One region of the Lysinibacillus phoenicis genome, then DNA from elsewhere that is predicted to be linked to it. Evidence: riboswitches for the same ligand, from Rfam matches in the RefSeq annotation. Region 1 holds a riboswitch; each other region holds the start of a gene.

Region 1 (4,218 bases):
CGAAACTTCGTGAGCAGGTAGCATTAATAAAACAAGTAGACAAATACAAAGGGGCTGTAGAGTTAGCTAAGCAGGACGTAGCCACTTCTGACATTCACTATCAGGAGAGTAAAAAGGCTCTACAATTATTAGAGCAGCGTTGGTTGACAAGTCAGGCTAGTATTTTGGCTGAACAGTTGAAGGACGGGGAACCTTGCCCTGTATGTGGCAGTTTGACACACCAGAAAACACATAATGAGCAGCAGGAAATGATAGAGCTCTCTGAAGTCGAAGTGTTAAGGGCTAAGGCTTCTTTAGATGAGCGTAAGTACCTAGAAAAAGAAGCGCTCTTGTCATCTGCGCAACAGCTTTATCAAGAAACCTGTCAGCAACTAGAAGAGCAGCACATTACACAGCAAGACCATGCACAGCTCATCTCTACATTAAACAACATAGAGCAAGAGATTGCGACATTAAAAATTGTTCATCATCAATTAGCAGATATGCGATTAAAACTTAAGCAGCAACGTGAGAGAATAGAGCAGCTACGAACTAAACAGATGAACTTAGAGCAATATTTAGCTGAGCAGTTGAAAGAAATGACAAGACTGCAAGCAGTTCTTGAAGAACAGCTTAAACATATGCCAAACCATTTACCAACCTTGCAGCAATTACAGCAACAGCTTACAGATATCAGTAAACAAAAAATGGATTTGCAAAAAAGATGGCAAGAGAGTCAAGACGAATTGCATAGAGCGAAGGAAGCAACAAGTAATGCAAAATTGACGATGGAAATAGCCAAACAAACTTTTGAAGAATTACAACTCAAAATGAATGAAAAACGTCAGCAATTCTCAGCAAGCATGCAGGAGATAGGCTTTGACAGCTACGAGGAATATACAGCTGCCAAACGGAGTTTATTGCAAATAGAGACCCTTCGAAAAGCTTGTAGTGACTATGCTTTACAGGTACACACATTGCAAATCCAAATTACTGAAGGGGCTATGTATCTTCAAGGAAAAGAGCAACAAGATTTAGTGTCCATGGAAGCCAAAGTAGAACAACTTCGTATATCTTATGAGGAAGCATTTAAACGTTTACAACAGTTGAGAGGTTTTGCTCAAGCTTGCCAAGGTTTTATTGAAAGAGTAGAAGAAATAGCGAGGGAGCTTCATTTACTTGAGCAAGAAGCGGGAAGAGTAAAGGAGCTCTATGGATTATTAAACGGCCAAAATTCGAAAAAGCTATCTTTTGAGCGCTATATTCAAATTAATTACTTAGACCAAATTACTGAAGCTGCCAATATTCGCCTTTATCATTTATCAAATGGTCAATTTGAGCTCAGACGTTCAGATAGATTGGAAAAGCATGCGAAACAAAGCGGACTAGGTCTTGATGTCTACGATGCCTATACCGATCAACTACGAGATGTCAAAACATTATCGGGAGGCGAAAAATTTAATGCCTCATTAAGCCTTGCCTTAGGAATGGCAGATGTAATTCAAAGCTTCCAAGGTAATATTCATATTGAAACGATGTTTATTGATGAGGGCTTTGGTTCGCTTGATGAGGAATCATTAAATAAAGCAATCGATACATTAATTGATTTACAGGATTCTGGTCGCATGATTGGCGTAATCTCTCATGTGCCTGAATTAAAATCTGCAATGCCAGCGGTTTTACATGTAGAAAAGACATTAAATGGCCATAGTCAGACATACTTTGAAGTGAAATAAGTGAAAGGCGTATTTCCGAAATAGGGAATACGCCTTTGTTTTATTTTTTTCGAGAAGTGGCTGTAGGAGTTGTTCCTTTTTTTGCAGCCATTACTTTTTTGACGATAGGAATAACAATAGGTGCCAATTTTACAGCAGTTTTCACAACGTTTGATACTTTCATTAAAAAACAGCTCCTTTTACAATTATTACTACCTGTTTCGCTTAAAATTGAAACATTAACGTATTACTCGAACAGCCTGAATAATATTCCATATGACAATACCAAGTGAGACAATGGCATAAACGGCAAATGAAACTAACCAAACAACCATCACAGTATTATTACTTGACGTTGGATCTAATCTTAATGTAGAAAAAACAAAGACAATAAAAAATAGGATGCCAAAAACAAAAGGAATTAAATGAGAGACAAGTGCACGAATTGAATGTCTTTTTACATCACTATCTTTCGTTACAAAGTAAACAATTAATGGGACGATAAAAGGGGCGAAGAAAATACTAAGATAACTAAAGGCAGATAAAATTTTTTGGTTCTCCATAGTTGTACCTCCTTTTTTAATATTTACGCATGAAAAACGGCAAAGTTTCAAAAAAATAATGTATGGAAGAGGTTGTAATCATCCAATCCTTTGCGTACAATGGGATTGTTCAAATAAATTCAGATGTAACGACCACAAGGGGAGCTGATGATGTCAGCTGAGACTGGGCACGTAATGCCTTGACTCTTTGAACCTGTAAGTTAACACTTGCGTAGGGATGTGGATAGAAACCGACACTTGTACGATGTCAGGCTCTGTCCTGGCATCGTTTTTTCATTCTTTAGGAATAAAAAAGATGTCTGCATTTCTATTCCTGCTCTTGTATCCTACATCGGAACAAAGGAGAGAATATGTATGGACAAAAAAAGACTATTAATGCTTGTGGAGATTGCGATATTTGCAGCGATTGGCCTTGTGCTCGATCAAGTATCCTTTAAAGTATGGGCACAAGGTGGCTCTGTTAGTCTTGTCATGGTGCCTATTATGTTGATTGCATTTCGTTGGGGCTTAGTTGCTGGGCTAACAACGGGAGTACTTGTGGGTGTTATGCAAACCATGTTTGGTGCTTATATTGTGCACTGGCTTCAAGGATTATTGGATTATGGTGTTGCCTTTACAGTTGTAGGATTAGCAGCTGTTGTACGTGGACCTGTGTTGGATGCTGCAAAAAATATGAACAAAACGAAAATGGCACTTTACATTATCATAGGTACTGTTTTTGCAGGCTTTTTACGATACACAGCACATACAATTGCTGGAGCTGTATTTTTTGCAGAGTATGCGGGTGATCAAAATGCATGGATCTATTCTATCATTTATAATGGTACATATATGTTGCCAGCAACCATTTTAACGGCAATTGTAGGGGTGCTTTTATTCACAGCCGCTCCACAATTAATGCAAAGAAAAGCATAATAAAAGTTTCCTCAAATGATTTATTGTAAAAGGGTATAAAAGCTTTTCGTTCTATACTACTTGATGATATTCGCTTTCGCACAGAATCATTAGCAAAATTATCAACTTTTTTCAACAACAAGCAAGTCCCTTCACTCATGTGAAGGGACTTTTGGTCATGAATAGCTCTTTTAGCACTTTGCATTGTAGGAAAGCATACAATATTTAAAGCGTTTATCGTTATACGCATAAAAAGTTATGTTATATTAAAGAATAGATATTAGATGAAAGGGACGTTATAAATGATTGTAAAAACGCAAGAAGAGATTGAAGCTTTTAAAAAAATTGGACGCATTTGTGCCGAAATTCGTGAAGCCATGAAAGCAGCAACAAAACCAGGTGTTACAACACTTGAGCTAGATGAAATTGCTGGCCGCATGTTTGCAGAGGCTGGTGCTATTTCTGGACCTAAGGGGGAATATGATTTCCCAGGATATACATGTATTAGTGTCAATGAAGAAGTGGCACATGGTATTCCAGGAAAACGTGTTATTCAAGAAGGGGATATTGTGAATATCGATGTTTCTGGGTCTTTAAATGGATACTTTGCAGATACTGGCATTTCATTTGTTGTTGGTGAGGGTTATGAGGACAAAGAAAAACTATGCCGAGTTGCTAAAAGTGCTTTTGATCGAGCAATGACAAAGGTTAAAGCTGGGTCTAAATTAAATCAAATAGGTAAAGCGGTTGAACGAGAGGCGAATGCTAATGGTTTAACTGTTATTATGAATTTAACAGGACATGGCTTAGGTCAATCTTTACATGATGAGCCTAATCATATTTTAAATTATTATGATGCATGGGATTCTACGATTATGAAAGAAGGAATGGTGCTTGCTGTTGAGCCATTTATCTCAGCAAAAGCAGAGCATATTGTAGAAGCTGGTGATGGTTGGACATTTGTTACACCTGATAAATCGCTTGTAGCTCAAATTGAACATTCAGTTATTGTCACTAAAGATAAACCAATTATTTTAACTTCCTTAGATGAAGAATAGGATATAATT
Region 2 (4,218 bases), 570 kb from region 1:
AACGTATTTACTGTATGCTTAATATCTATACTTTCACAGATAGCTGAAATAACAGCAATACCATCTGCCCCAGCTTGAAATACGGCGTATGCATTGGTAGGGTTAATTCCACCAATCGCTACAATTGGTAATTCAGGATAGAAATTGTGAGCTTGCTGCAAAAAATTTGTACCACATGGTGATTGTGCATCCCGTTTTGAAGTTGTTGCAAAAATCGGACCAATACCTACATAATCTGCTTGATGGATAATGGCTGTTTCTAGTTCGTCCTGGGAATGCACAGAAACACCAAGAATCATATTACCAATTTTTTTACGTGCTATGCTAACATGTAAATCATCTTGTCCGATATGAACACCGTCCGCACCAAGTCGTAATGCAAGTTCGACATCATCATTGACAATAAAAGGAACGTTATATTGTTGACATAGTTTTTGACATTGACGTGCAAATTGTTCATAGGCAAATCCAGTTAATGCATGGGAACCTTTTTCTCGAAATTGAAACATGGTAATTCCAGCTTGCAACGCTCTCTCTAGTACATGAAGGGGATTCTGATGACTAACATTGCTTGTGCCCATAATAAAATAAAGTTGTAAATCCTCACGTTTCATAAATCAACACCTCACAGGAATCCTTATGCAGTTGATAAGCAAAATGATTTGTTGGTCCATAACCATGACCAATAGATAAATCATGTAAAATTGCTAATTGAATAAATTTTTTAGCTTCGATAATTGCCTTATCCATCGCAAAACCTTGACCAAGAAAAGCAGTGATTGCTGCTGAAAATGTGCAACCTGTGCCATGGGTATTGGACGTTTGAATACGTGGAGTTTGCATAGAAAAAGATTTACCGTTTTGAAAAAATACATAATCAATAGCAAAATTTGGATCTGCTAAATGGCCACCTTTAAGAATGACGCAATGTACACCTAATTGAAAAAAACCTTGAGCTACTTCACGTATATCTGAAACATCATGTATTTTTCTCCCTGTCAGAGCCTCTGCTTCAGGGATATTGGGGGTAACGATTGTAGCAAGTGGTAGTAGAGAAGAGCGCATTGCTTCAATAGCTTCTTGCAGTAATAAGCTTTCTCCACCCTTTGCAATCATTACTGGATCAACAATTAGTGGGATGTTTTGATTATGAATCATATGTGCGATAGCTTTAATAATATCAGAGGAATAAAGCATCCCTGTTTTAATTGCAGCAATTGAAAAATCTTCGATTAAAGCTTGAAATTGTTTTTCAACAAAGGAGTGATCAATAGGGAAAACTCCTGACACACCCATTGTATTTTGTGCTGTCAAAGCTGTAATTACTGAAGTACCAAACACCCCTAATTCCTGAAATGTTTTTAAATCAGCCTGTATGCCTGCACCGCCACCACTATCTGAGCCTGCAATCGTCGTTACAATATGCATGAAGCTTCACCATCCTTCGATAGGCGATAAAGAGCATTTAGTAAAGCTATTTGGAAATCACCAATATCTGATGTAAACGCTGACGCCAGTACCGCAGCTTTTTTATAGTAAGTTAATGTGTCCGCTAATTGTCGGTATGGATTATGGCCTGCAATATAGGCGGCACCGCAAATAGCACTAAGTAAACAGCCTGTCCCTGTTACCTCGGTCATTTGCATATTCCCGCCATTTATCCATTGGCTATCCACACCATCTGTTATAAAATCTCGTTCTCCTGTTATGATAACAATGCATTGATAATGTTGGGCTAATAAGATCGCCTCTTCTTCTAAAGCAATGGAGCCATTCCCACTATCGACACCTTTTTGTTGCCAGTCAACATTGGCTATTGCTGCTAGTTCCCCAACATTACAACGAATGACCGAAAAATGTACTTCCTCAAGCAAGTATCGTACCGTTTCTTTTCGATAAGTAGTGGCACCAGCACCGACAGGATCTAAAATGACTGGAATTCCAAGTTTATTGGCCATTTTGCCTGCTAACAACATAGATTCTTTAGTTCGATCATTGAGTGTACCGATGTTAATTAACAAGGCTTGAGCGAGTGCTACCATTTCCTCTACCTCACGGCTATCATCAGCCATAACCGGGGAAGCGCCTATTGCTAATAAACCATTTGCTTGGAAATTTGCTACCACATAATTTGTAATACAATGAATCAGTGGTTGCTGTTGACGGATTGTTTGAAATATCATCGTAGTCCTCCTTTATGGATGGACGTAAGCATGCAAAAAAGGCTCTTTTTGTGTAAAAATGCACGAAAAAGAGCCTTTCATCAATAGATGTTTATTGCTCCCTACGTCAGTATTAACTAACAGGTTCAAAGGGTCAGGTTTTACCTTCTCAACTCTTGACGAGTCCCCCTGCAATCTTGCTTTTAGTTGACCAAAATGTACCATACTTTTCAATTGTATTCAATAGCAAGTTTACCTATCGACAAAATGTGACCGATGCCATATAGCAGAGTATGATAGTTGTCATGACTTTTCCAAAATTAAGCGCAAACCATTGAAAATGCTGAAAAAAGAGTTTTATAATGTGTCATAGCAAAAGGGGGCATTTGCCATGAAGAGACAAGATTTAGTTGCACCAGAATGGTATAACATAACAGATGAAATTGAAAAATATGCTCAAGATACAACAAAAAATGCATTAATTATTTACGAGGAAAATAAGGATGTACAATTTATTACATATGCATATTTACTTGAAAGGGCAAATCAAGCTGCACACGTATTCACGATGCAAGGTTTATCAAAAGGTGATGTGATTTTAGTGATGGTACCTCGTTCAGTGGAAGCATATATTGTATATATTGCAGCATTGAAAGCTGGATTAACCATTATTCCGAGCTCAGAAATGCTAAGAACTAAAGACATTGAATATCGCATCAAGCATGCAAATGCTAAAGGAATTGTTGCTTACGAGCCTTATATTGATCAATTTGATCAGGTGAACAATTTACAAGGAATGCAACAATTTGTTATAGGGAAGGCCCATGAACCTTGGCAACCACTTTTAGAAAAAATGCGCATTCAACCTACAACTTACATAAGTTCTTCTCCAACAAAAAGTACAGATACTGCATTCTTAGCTTATACAAGTGGTACAACAGGAAACCCAAAAGCAGCTGTACATACTCATAGCTGGGGCTATGCACATTTACGAACAACAGCACCACACTGGTTAGGTGTGCAAGAAGATGATATTGTTTGGGCGACAGCAGCACCAGGTTGGCAAAAATGGATTTGGAGTCCGTTTCTAGCAACATTAGGGAGTGGTGCTACTGCATTTGTATATAAGGGGAAATTTGATGCATCTACCTATCTAAGGTTACTCGAAAAATTTAAAATAAATGTTTTATGTTGCACACCTACAGAATATCGTTTTATGGCAGCACTAGAACATTTACATGAATTCGATTTAACGGCACTTCGTCAAGCTGTATCAGCAGGAGAGCCTTTGAATAGCGAGGTCATTAACGTATTTTCGAAGACTTTCGATTTGCAAGTCCGAGATGGCTACGGTCAGACGGAAAACACATTACTTGTTGGCACAATGGTTGGAATGGAAGCTAGAATTGGTTCTATGGGAAAACCAACTCCTGGCAATAAGGTTGAAATTATAGACGATTTCGGTAACCCTGTTGCTGTTGGAGAAGTTGGCGATATTGCTGTTCATCGCACCACTCCCGCACTGTTTAAAAAATATTTAAATGACCCGGAACGAACAAATTTACAATTCCGTGGAGAGTGGTATATTACAGGTGATCGTGCTTATAAAGATCAAGATGGTTACTTTTGGTTTGAGGGTCGTGGAGATGATGTCATTATATCCTCTGGCTACACAATTGGGCCATTTGAGGTAGAAGATGCTTTGATGAAGCACCCAGCTGTAAAAGAAGCGGCTGTTATTGCGAGCCCAGATAAAGTTCGGGGAAATATTGTTAAAGCTTTTGTTGTACTTCGAAATGCTGAAAATGGTGATGAAGCACTTATTCGAACTCTTCAAGATCATGTGAAACTATTGACAGCACCTTATAAATATCCGCGTGCTATTGAATTTGTGGAAGAGCTACCGAAAACATCCTCGGGGAAAATTCGACGTGTTGAATTAAGACAGCAAGAAGCAAAACAACTACACTAATTATCATTTCCTAGGAAATAATGTCGAAAATCAAAGTTCAAGAATGGCAATGGACTTTGATTTTTTTTGTTTTTTTAGGTAAGG
Region 3 (4,218 bases), 1.5 Mb from region 1:
TGTAGAAATGGAAATAAAGGGAAAAGAGCAACTACCTTCATTAGGATTAGTCATTGTACTCGATCGTTCTGGCAGTATGTCTGGGTCCAAGCTCGAGCTTGCTAAGGAAGCTGCTGCACGTTCAGTAGAAATGTTGCGCGATGAAGATACATTAGGATTTATCGCCTTTGATGATCGGCCATGGGAGATTATAGAGACAGCGCCTCTGAGTAGTAAAGAAGAAGCAGTAGATACGATTTTATCCGTTACACCAGGTGGTGGAACAGAGATTTATAGTTCACTTGCAAAAGCCTATGAAAATCTTGCAGATCTAAAGCTGCAACGTAAGCATATTATTCTCTTAACAGATGGGCAATCACAGTCAGGGAATTATGAAGATTTAATTGCTGATGGGAAAGAGAACGGTATCACATTATCGACTGTTGCGATTGGTCAAGATGCCGACGCAAACTTACTAGAAGCGCTAAGTGACATGGGCAGTGGTCGTTTCTACGATGTTATTGATGAGCAAACCATTCCTTCTATTTTATCTCGTGAAACAGCTATGATTTCCCGTACCTATATTGAGGATAACCCATTTTATCCAGCAATCTATAATGCGGCAGGTTGGAATACACTGTTTGCTAATGGTGTCCCTCAAATGAATGCATATATTGGGACAACAGCTAAACAAGGAGCTACCGTCATTGCAGAAAGTGAGAAGGAAGATCCTGTGTTAGCACAGTGGCAATACGGTCTAGGTAAAACATTCGCCTTTACATCCGATTCTACCGGAAAATGGACAGGAGATTGGGCAAGATGGCAGGATTGGGAGACATTTTGGCAAACACTTATTTCACAAATGCTTCCTAGTTATAATGATGTTGCCTACGATGTGAGATTGGAAACAGATGGTTCCTTTATGATTACGGATCCTACAAATGAAGCAGCATTTTTAGATATTGTAGCAGTTAATGAAGCAGGTGAAGAGCTAGAAACACAACTTGAAACCATTTCGACCTCTCAAGTTCGAGCTACTGTACAGGCTGAACCAGGATTAATTTTCTTCCGTATAGCTGATGAAAAGCAGGCCATATATCAAGCAGGACTAAGCGTTCCTTATAGTGCTGAATATGAACTACTTCCTGTAAATGAACATTTAGTAGAAGAATTAACCAAACAAACTGGTGGATCTGTCTTAAAGGAACCACAAGAAGTTTTCCGTGACTTTGCAAAAAAAGGAGCGGACCGTCAAAACATTGCCTCATGGCTTCTCCTAGCAGGCATGCTACTATTCTTTATTGATATTACAATAAGGCGTTTTGGCTGGAGCTTCCTCACAAAACCGAAGAAAAAAGAACAGCTCGTTGAGGAAAAACCTGTACAGGCAGAAGACACCAATGTTGCCCAATTATTAAAGGGTATGAAAAAAAGATCGTAATATAGTAGAAGCAGTACAAAACGAAACAGTTTTGTACTGCTTTTTTATATTCTTTGAGGTGAATGAAAAAGTAGTCCTCGATTGAGCGGTGAGGGCGAGTGCACTGCAAAGAAGTGTAACTGCTTATAGAGTTGAGGAAAACGCACCAAGAAGGGGGATCCTCGCTCCAAAAGTAAGGGAAAGCGCTCCAAGGAGTGTTGTATCCGCTCGAAAAGTAAGGGAAGCGCTCCAAGGAGACAGGTAACCGCTCCAAAAGTAAAGGAAAGCGCTCCAAGGAGTGGTGTATCCGCTCCAAAAGTAAGGGAAAGCGCTCCAAGAAGTGGTGTATCCGCTCATAAAGTGAAGGGAAGCGCTCCAAGGAGTGGTGTATCCGCTCGAAAAGTAAGGGAAAGCGCTCCAAGGAGACAGGTCTCCGCTCGAAAGTAAGGAGAAGCGCTCCAAGGAGTGGTGTATCCGCTCATAAAGTAAGGAAAGCGCTCCAAGGAGACAGGTAACCGCTCCAAAAGTAAGGAAAGCGCTCCAAGGAGACAGGTAACCGCTCCAAAAGTAAGAGAAAGCGCTCCAAGGAGACAGGTAACCGCTCATAAAGTGAAGGAAAGCGCTCCAAAGAGACAGGTAACCGCTCGAAAAGTAAGGAGAAGCGCTCCAAGGGGTGGTGTATTCGCTCATAAAGTGAGGGAAAGCGCTCCAAAGAGACAGGTATCCGCTCCAAAAGCAAATGTCCCCGCTCTAAAAGAACAAACAAAGTTATCATCAGATATAATGGAATTTCTCCATCTAATACTATATAAAAACACAGAACCCGTTCACTCAATAAAGTGAAGAATTAAAGCTCTTTACTAGGACGGTCTTCCGCAAACTGTTAGCAATCACTACGCCTAAAAGAGCACCTATAGTACTGGATGTTAAAAAGGCTGGCATGAAGAATAAGGCAGCTACGGAGGTCCCCATTAGTAACTTTGCATAAGGTACAGCGATCAGTGAAGCAAGAATTCCTGTTCCAATGATTTCGCCAATGCCAGCTAACCACATTTTACTGCTGTATTTATAAGCGAGGGCAGCACATAATGCGCCAATAACACTGCCAGGGATCGCTAATAATGATCCTGTCCCTGTAAGGATTCGAATGATGGCAGTAACAAAGGCAATTAGGACTGTAGGAACTGGTCCTAATAGAATTGCACCTACCACGTTAATTGCATGCTGGATGGGAAAGGCACGTGCAATTCCTGTCGGGATGGAGACAAAGGTAGAGCCTGCTACGGCAATAGCTACTAATAAAGCCATGACCGTTAATTTACGAATTGACATCAAGTTCACTCCTTTTGATAAAGTTTCACTAGGGAAATAAAAAGGCCGCTACCTAAAAACAATAGGAAGCGGCCTCGCGTATACAATGATAATAGCAAGTAGCGCCACTTCCCTCCGCTAGTATGAACTAGATCAGGTTCAAAGGGTCCGTATCTAAACATATACGTCTCAGCCTTTTAAAGACTCCCCTAGTGGTTAATTTTATTTAATTAGTTTACCAACATTAATGTAACATACTGCTAAAAATAGTCAATGATTTTTCAGACTACTTTGTATCTGGATGCATTAAATGAGGTGCTTTTTTCAATGTCCAGACAAGAGCAAGGAAGAAACATGCTAATAATATGATGGAGCCAAAAATATACGGGCTGTTCATATTCCAGTCGAATAATAGACCTGCTAATGCTGGTCCAATCATATTACCAAGACTCATATAAGCATTATTCAAGCCTGCAGCAAATCCCTGTTCTTTCTCTGCAAGCTTTGAGATTAGCGTATTAACAGCTGGTCGAATTAGTGTTGTTGCTGTAGAGAAAATAGTTGCTACAACTAATATAAGGGCAAAGCCAGAAACGAATAATATTAAGAAAATAGCAACGGATGCAATAAATAAATTGACTAATACGACTTTCATTTCACCAAAACGATTAAATAGTGGTGTAATAATAAACATTTGTACAACGACCCCAAAAGCACCACCGACAACTAAAATAATCGCGATATCTACGGGTGTGTAATTAAACTTTTCTGTCACGAATAAGGACAAAGTCGTTTGGAAATTAGCAATGCCGAACGAGAACACGAGCATAATTATGAGCATAACAAAATAAGGCATATGTATGGAACGAGCCATTTGCTTCGCCAGATTGTCTTGCTTTTGTTTCTGCTGAGCAGTGTTTGGTTTGGTAGAAGGTAATAAAAAGTAAGATAAAATAGATGCTACAATGGCAGCAGCTCCAGCTGTGAAAAATGGGAAGTGTAAGCTTACCTTTGCCAAAAAGCCACCAATACCAGGTCCTATCATAAAACCAAGAGACATAGCAGCACCTAACATACCCATTCCTTTCCCACGTTCTTCATAGGTTGTGACGTCGGCTACAAAAGCCATAATAGGAGGTGCAACAAATGCAGAACCAAGACCACCTAAAAAGCGTGCTAGAAAGAGCATCCATACGTCTGTAGCAAGGCCAAAGCCGATTTGTGCAAGACCTGTCACGATAAGACCGAAAATAATTAAATTTTTTCGACCATACTGATCCGAAAGATTCCCAGCAATTGGAGAAAATACGAATTGAGCTAAGGCGAACGTTGCAATAAGCATACCTAGAACTTGTCCTGCTGCACCGAATATTTTTAAGTACTCAGGCATGACAGGAATAATAATCCCAATACTCCCCATTGCGATAAACATGTTAAACATTAAAATATACAAAGCCGCCTTATTGGACTTCTGCTGGGTCATCGAATAAACCCCCTTTTTTTGTAAT
Region 4 (4,218 bases), 3.1 Mb from region 1:
TTTAATAAAATGGCCCCATGATCGATTGAAGAGACACCACCTATTAATTGAAACAACGTACTTTTACCACTTCCTGAAGGACCCACAATAGCTACAAACTCGCCATCCTTAACCTCAAAGGACAGATCTTCAAGGACTTGCAGGGCATCAAAGGATTTACTGATGTTTTGAATGCTGAGCATGGTTGCCTCTCCCCTTCACCATGATTTTTTCTATAAATCGTATACTGCTAAACAACAGTAAGCTTAACAAAACAATGGCAAAAATCGCGACAAATACACGATCCGTGCGAAAGGAGGATTGAGCTAAGGTCATATATACGCCAATACCCTTTTTCGCACCAAGCCACTCTGCAATGACAGCACCCATGACACTGTATGTAGCAGCGATTTTAACGCCTGAAAATATAGCAGGATATGCATGCGGCCATTCCAATTTCCAAAAAGTTTGCGAAGTTGTCGCACCAATCATCGCAAAATAGTGCTTTAATTCAGGTGAAGTTTGACGAAATCCGTCCATGGCCGCAATGACTATCGGGAAAAAGCACACAAGGCAAATAATAATGAGCTTTGGTAATAAGCCAAAGCCAAACCATATTATGAGCAGCGGTGCTAAGACAAGTATTGGGATATTTTGCGACATGATCAAAATCGGATAAAACAACTCCCGAATAAACAAAAATCGATGCAACACAATAGCTACCGTTAATCCACAACCAATACCAATAGCAAGACCTAATATGGCCAATTGCACCGTAGCCAAAGCATGTGGTAAAAAGGTTGGATACGACTGAAAGCCTTCCATCAGAATACGACTTGGTGCAGGTAGAAGCCAATGGGGAACTTCAGCCACATGCACGACTAGTTCCCAGATGAATAAGAGGAAGGCGATAAAGATGATCGTCCTTCCCTTTTGAAACGCTTGTTTCATTACTGATATTTCTCCGTTAATGTATCCATGGTAATACCAGTTGGCTGATAGAGTATTTTCACTTGTGTAATCACATTAATAGCACCAAGCTCTATCATCTTGTCATTCATTTTCTCAATAAGTTGAAGCAATGTTGACAGCTCACCTTCCATCGTCGTTTCTAGCGGATGTACTTCATATTTCACACCAGATGCATCAATCACAGCAATGGCTGCATCCACATAAGGAATGACATCCTCATATTTCTCTGTTTTCGGGATAATTTGGACACTGATTAATGAATTTGCCATTTATTTGGCCTCCTTTTTAGGTAAGAAATCATTCGTAAAGGCTTGCTTTGCATCAAACTCGCCCTCTAATACCTTGTTGCTAGACATCCAATTAGCATAGTTTTCCCATACAGAAAGCTTTTGCTCTCCCCATTGCTTCGCATCGTCCTGATATTTATCAGCTAACCATTCTTGACTTTTATGCACTAATTCTTTATCTAAGTCAGGTGCCGCTTCTAGTAAAATATCTGCAGCCTCACTTGGATGCTCGATTGCGTATTCATAACCTTTAGAAGCAGCTGCAACAAAGGCTTTTACAACATCAGGATTGTCCTTTATCATTTTTTCATTAGTAGCCAATACAGGCGTATAATAATCCAACTGATCACTATAATCCGTTAAATACAACATATTAATCTTTTCCCCACGAAGCTCTGCCTCAATACCTGTCCATGCATAATAAATCCACGCAAAATCAATATCTTTTTCCATCATCGTGAAGAAATCTAAATCACCTGCATTGACAATATCTAATTGATTAATATCGGCATTTTCTGTTTGCATTAACGATTGGAGTACCGCTTGCTCTAGTGGGGCTCCCCAACCGCCATAAGTTTTACCTTCGAAATCCTTTGGTGAGGTAATCCCTTTAGAAGCAATCGAAGCAAAGCCCGATGTATTATGCTGAATGATGGCGGCAATCGAAACAAGTGGTACATCCTGGACACGTGCCTGTGTGATGCCTTCCTGATAGCTTACCCCAAATTCTGCCTTACCAGAAGCTACAAGCTGATCTGCTCCCGCTTCCCCTGGCATCATAATATCAACATCTAAGCCTTGTTCCTCAAAATAACCAAGCTTTTTCGCGACATAAAGCCCTGTATGATTTGTATTCGGAGTCCAATCCAGTACTACTGACACCTTTTTTAGCTTATCAGTTGCCTGCTTGTCCTCCTTGTCACTACAGCCCACTAATGTTACAAGTGCAGCCAATAGAATAAATAACCATTTTTTCATGCTAGGTCCTCCCAGTTTGTAATATGAAAGTGTTCATAAAGGAATGCGTGTCACCAGAAAGAAAGCGTAAATACGATGGGCAAGAGGTGTTTGAAAATATAAAAAAACGCCTAGGATTCCTCCCAGACGTAAATTGCAATCAATCTTCAAAACTTTGCTTTTTTGAATAGATGTTCCCTACGCTGGTACGAGCCAAATCAGGTTCAAAGGGTCAGCGTCTATCGGACACAATCTCAGCTAGCAACTACTAGCCCCCCTACATTCTTTCGCTATGAACTTTTCGTTGATTATTATACCCATAGTTACTCTTAAAAGACAAGGTACTAATTTGGTTTAACCGTTTTACACCAAAAAAAGCCCAGCTCACAAAAGAGACTGGGCGTTAAAAAAGCTTGGTTATTGTTCCTTTTTGGTCGTTAGAACATGGGAAATAGCCCCATCTGTTGCGATATCCACTTTGAACGATCCATTGGAATGGCGATCAGCACGAGTCAATGCTTGGACATCTAACACCTCTTGCACGCCTTTTTCTGTTTCAATAACAATCTGCTCCTCATCTGTTGCTTGAATAACGGCCACAATGCGGTGCGGATTTGCTTTTAATTCTGTTAATACTTTTAGACCACGTTTTGCACGACTGGCTACTTCAACCTCTGCGACATTCATTTTCTTAACAGCCCCACGCTGTGTCACAATGACAACATATTGCGTTTGATCTGGTTGTAGCACATTCACACCGACTAAGGCTTCTCCATCTTTTAGCGTAATGCCCTTTACTCCGCCTGTTTTTACACCTGTTACTGGTAATTCCTCCATTGGGAAACGAATTGAATAAGCCGTATCTGTTGTTAACATCAATTCCACGTCATCCGTCACAAACGCTGCATAGATCATGGCATCGCCAGCCTTCACATTCATCGTTTTAATTGGTTTTGAATAACGTGTCACCGCGTAATCGGCAAGTGGAGAGCGTTTAATTTGACCATCCTTTGTCGCAGTGAAAATGTACGTATTTGGTTGATCAAATGTTTCAAAGCCATATACAGCGATAATTGACTCATCTTCACCCGTTGGCACGATACTTGAAATATGCTGACCAAGATCCTTCCAGCGAATATCTGGCAGCTCATGAACAGGCTGATAAATATAATTGCCTCGATTTGTAAATAGGAGTAAATGGTGCTGTGTATTTAAGGTTGCTTCATACAATAAGTAATCCGAATCCTTCATCGCAAAATCCTGACCATTTGAGGCGGCATGTGAACGTGTCGAAGTACGTTTAATATAGCCATCCTTCGTTACGGTTACGACAACCTCTTCACTTGGTACAAGAACATCTAAGGTAATTTTAATCTCTTCAATTTCTTGCTCAATTCTTGAGCGACGAGGCTCTGTAAAGCGTTTCTTAATATCAAGCAATTCTTGTTTAATGACACGTACAAGCTTTGCCTCACTTTGTAAAATCCCCTCTAGCTTAGCAATCAACCTATTTAGCTCGTCCTGTTCTTGTCGAAGCTCTGTAATGTCTGTATTGGTTAAACGGTATAATTGCAAGCTGACAATCGCCTCTGCCTGTACCTCTGTAAAATCAAACTTCGCCTGTAAATTAAGCTTGGCATCCTTTTTATCATTAGAAGAACGGATTGTTGCAATCACTTCATCTAAAATGGAAAGGGCTTTAATTAACCCATCCACGATATGGGAACGATCCTTCGCCTTTTGTAAATCGTAAATGGAACGGTTCGTGACTACTTCTTTTTGATGGGCAATATAGGCATCCAATAATAATGGTAAGGTCATCATTGTTGGACGACGATTATGAATGGCAATCATATTAAAATTATAAGCTACCTGTAAATCCGTTGTTTTAAATAAGTATTGGAGAATTCCTTGTCCTGGTACATCCTTTTTCAGTTCAATGACAACACGTAAGCCAGTTCTATCAGATTCATCACGAATTTCCGCAATCCCCTCAAGACGTTTATCTACGCGTTGCTCATCA

What was found. Region 1 has a riboswitch for thiamine pyrophosphate ahead of thiT (energy-coupled thiamine transporter ThiT). Riboswitches for the same ligand answer to the same signal wherever they lie in the genome.
Region 2: linked by a shared signal. The riboswitch ahead of thiM (hydroxyethylthiazole kinase) and the one ahead of thiT (energy-coupled thiamine transporter ThiT) in region 1 are both predicted to bind thiamine pyrophosphate.
Region 3: linked by a shared signal. The riboswitch ahead of thiW (energy coupling factor transporter S component ThiW) and the one ahead of thiT (energy-coupled thiamine transporter ThiT) in region 1 are both predicted to bind thiamine pyrophosphate.
Region 4: linked by a shared signal. The riboswitch ahead of ABC382_RS03200 (ABC transporter substrate-binding protein) and the one ahead of thiT (energy-coupled thiamine transporter ThiT) in region 1 are both predicted to bind thiamine pyrophosphate.

Annotation. Positions count from the first base shown of each region.
Region 1 covers NZ_JBDFMP010000002.1:3,456,673-3,460,890, forward strand. Annotated here, with positions in the region: gene ABC382_RS18675 (SMC family ATPase) at 1-1,715, shown strand, start outside; gene ABC382_RS18680 (hypothetical protein) at 1,756-1,878, opposite strand; gene ABC382_RS18685 (magnetosome magnetite crystal formation protein family) at 1,934-2,257, opposite strand; TPP riboswitch at 2,385-2,492, shown strand; gene thiT (energy-coupled thiamine transporter ThiT) at 2,612-3,172, shown strand; gene map (type I methionyl aminopeptidase) at 3,454-4,209, shown strand.
Region 2 covers NZ_JBDFMP010000002.1:4,029,154-4,033,371, forward strand. Annotated here, with positions in the region: gene thiE (thiamine phosphate synthase) at 1-614, opposite strand, end outside; gene thiD (bifunctional hydroxymethylpyrimidine kinase/phosphomethylpyrimidine kinase) at 604-1,428, opposite strand; gene thiM (hydroxyethylthiazole kinase) at 1,416-2,183, opposite strand; TPP riboswitch at 2,265-2,363, opposite strand; gene mbcS (acyl-CoA synthetase MbcS) at 2,554-4,134, shown strand.
Region 3 covers NZ_JBDFMP010000002.1:1,988,977-1,993,194, reverse strand. Annotated here, with positions in the region: gene ABC382_RS11590 (VWA domain-containing protein) at 1-1,420, shown strand, start outside; gene thiW (energy coupling factor transporter S component ThiW) at 2,231-2,731, opposite strand; TPP riboswitch at 2,824-2,931, opposite strand; gene ABC382_RS11580 (MFS transporter) at 2,997-4,193, opposite strand.
Region 4 covers NZ_JBDFMP010000002.1:400,072-404,289, reverse strand. Annotated here, with positions in the region: gene ABC382_RS03215 (ABC transporter ATP-binding protein) at 1-182, opposite strand, end outside; gene ABC382_RS03210 (ABC transporter permease) at 157-930, opposite strand; gene ABC382_RS03205 (thiamine-binding protein) at 930-1,220, opposite strand; gene ABC382_RS03200 (ABC transporter substrate-binding protein) at 1,221-2,216, opposite strand; TPP riboswitch at 2,374-2,484, opposite strand; gene parC (DNA topoisomerase IV subunit A) at 2,613-4,218, opposite strand, start outside.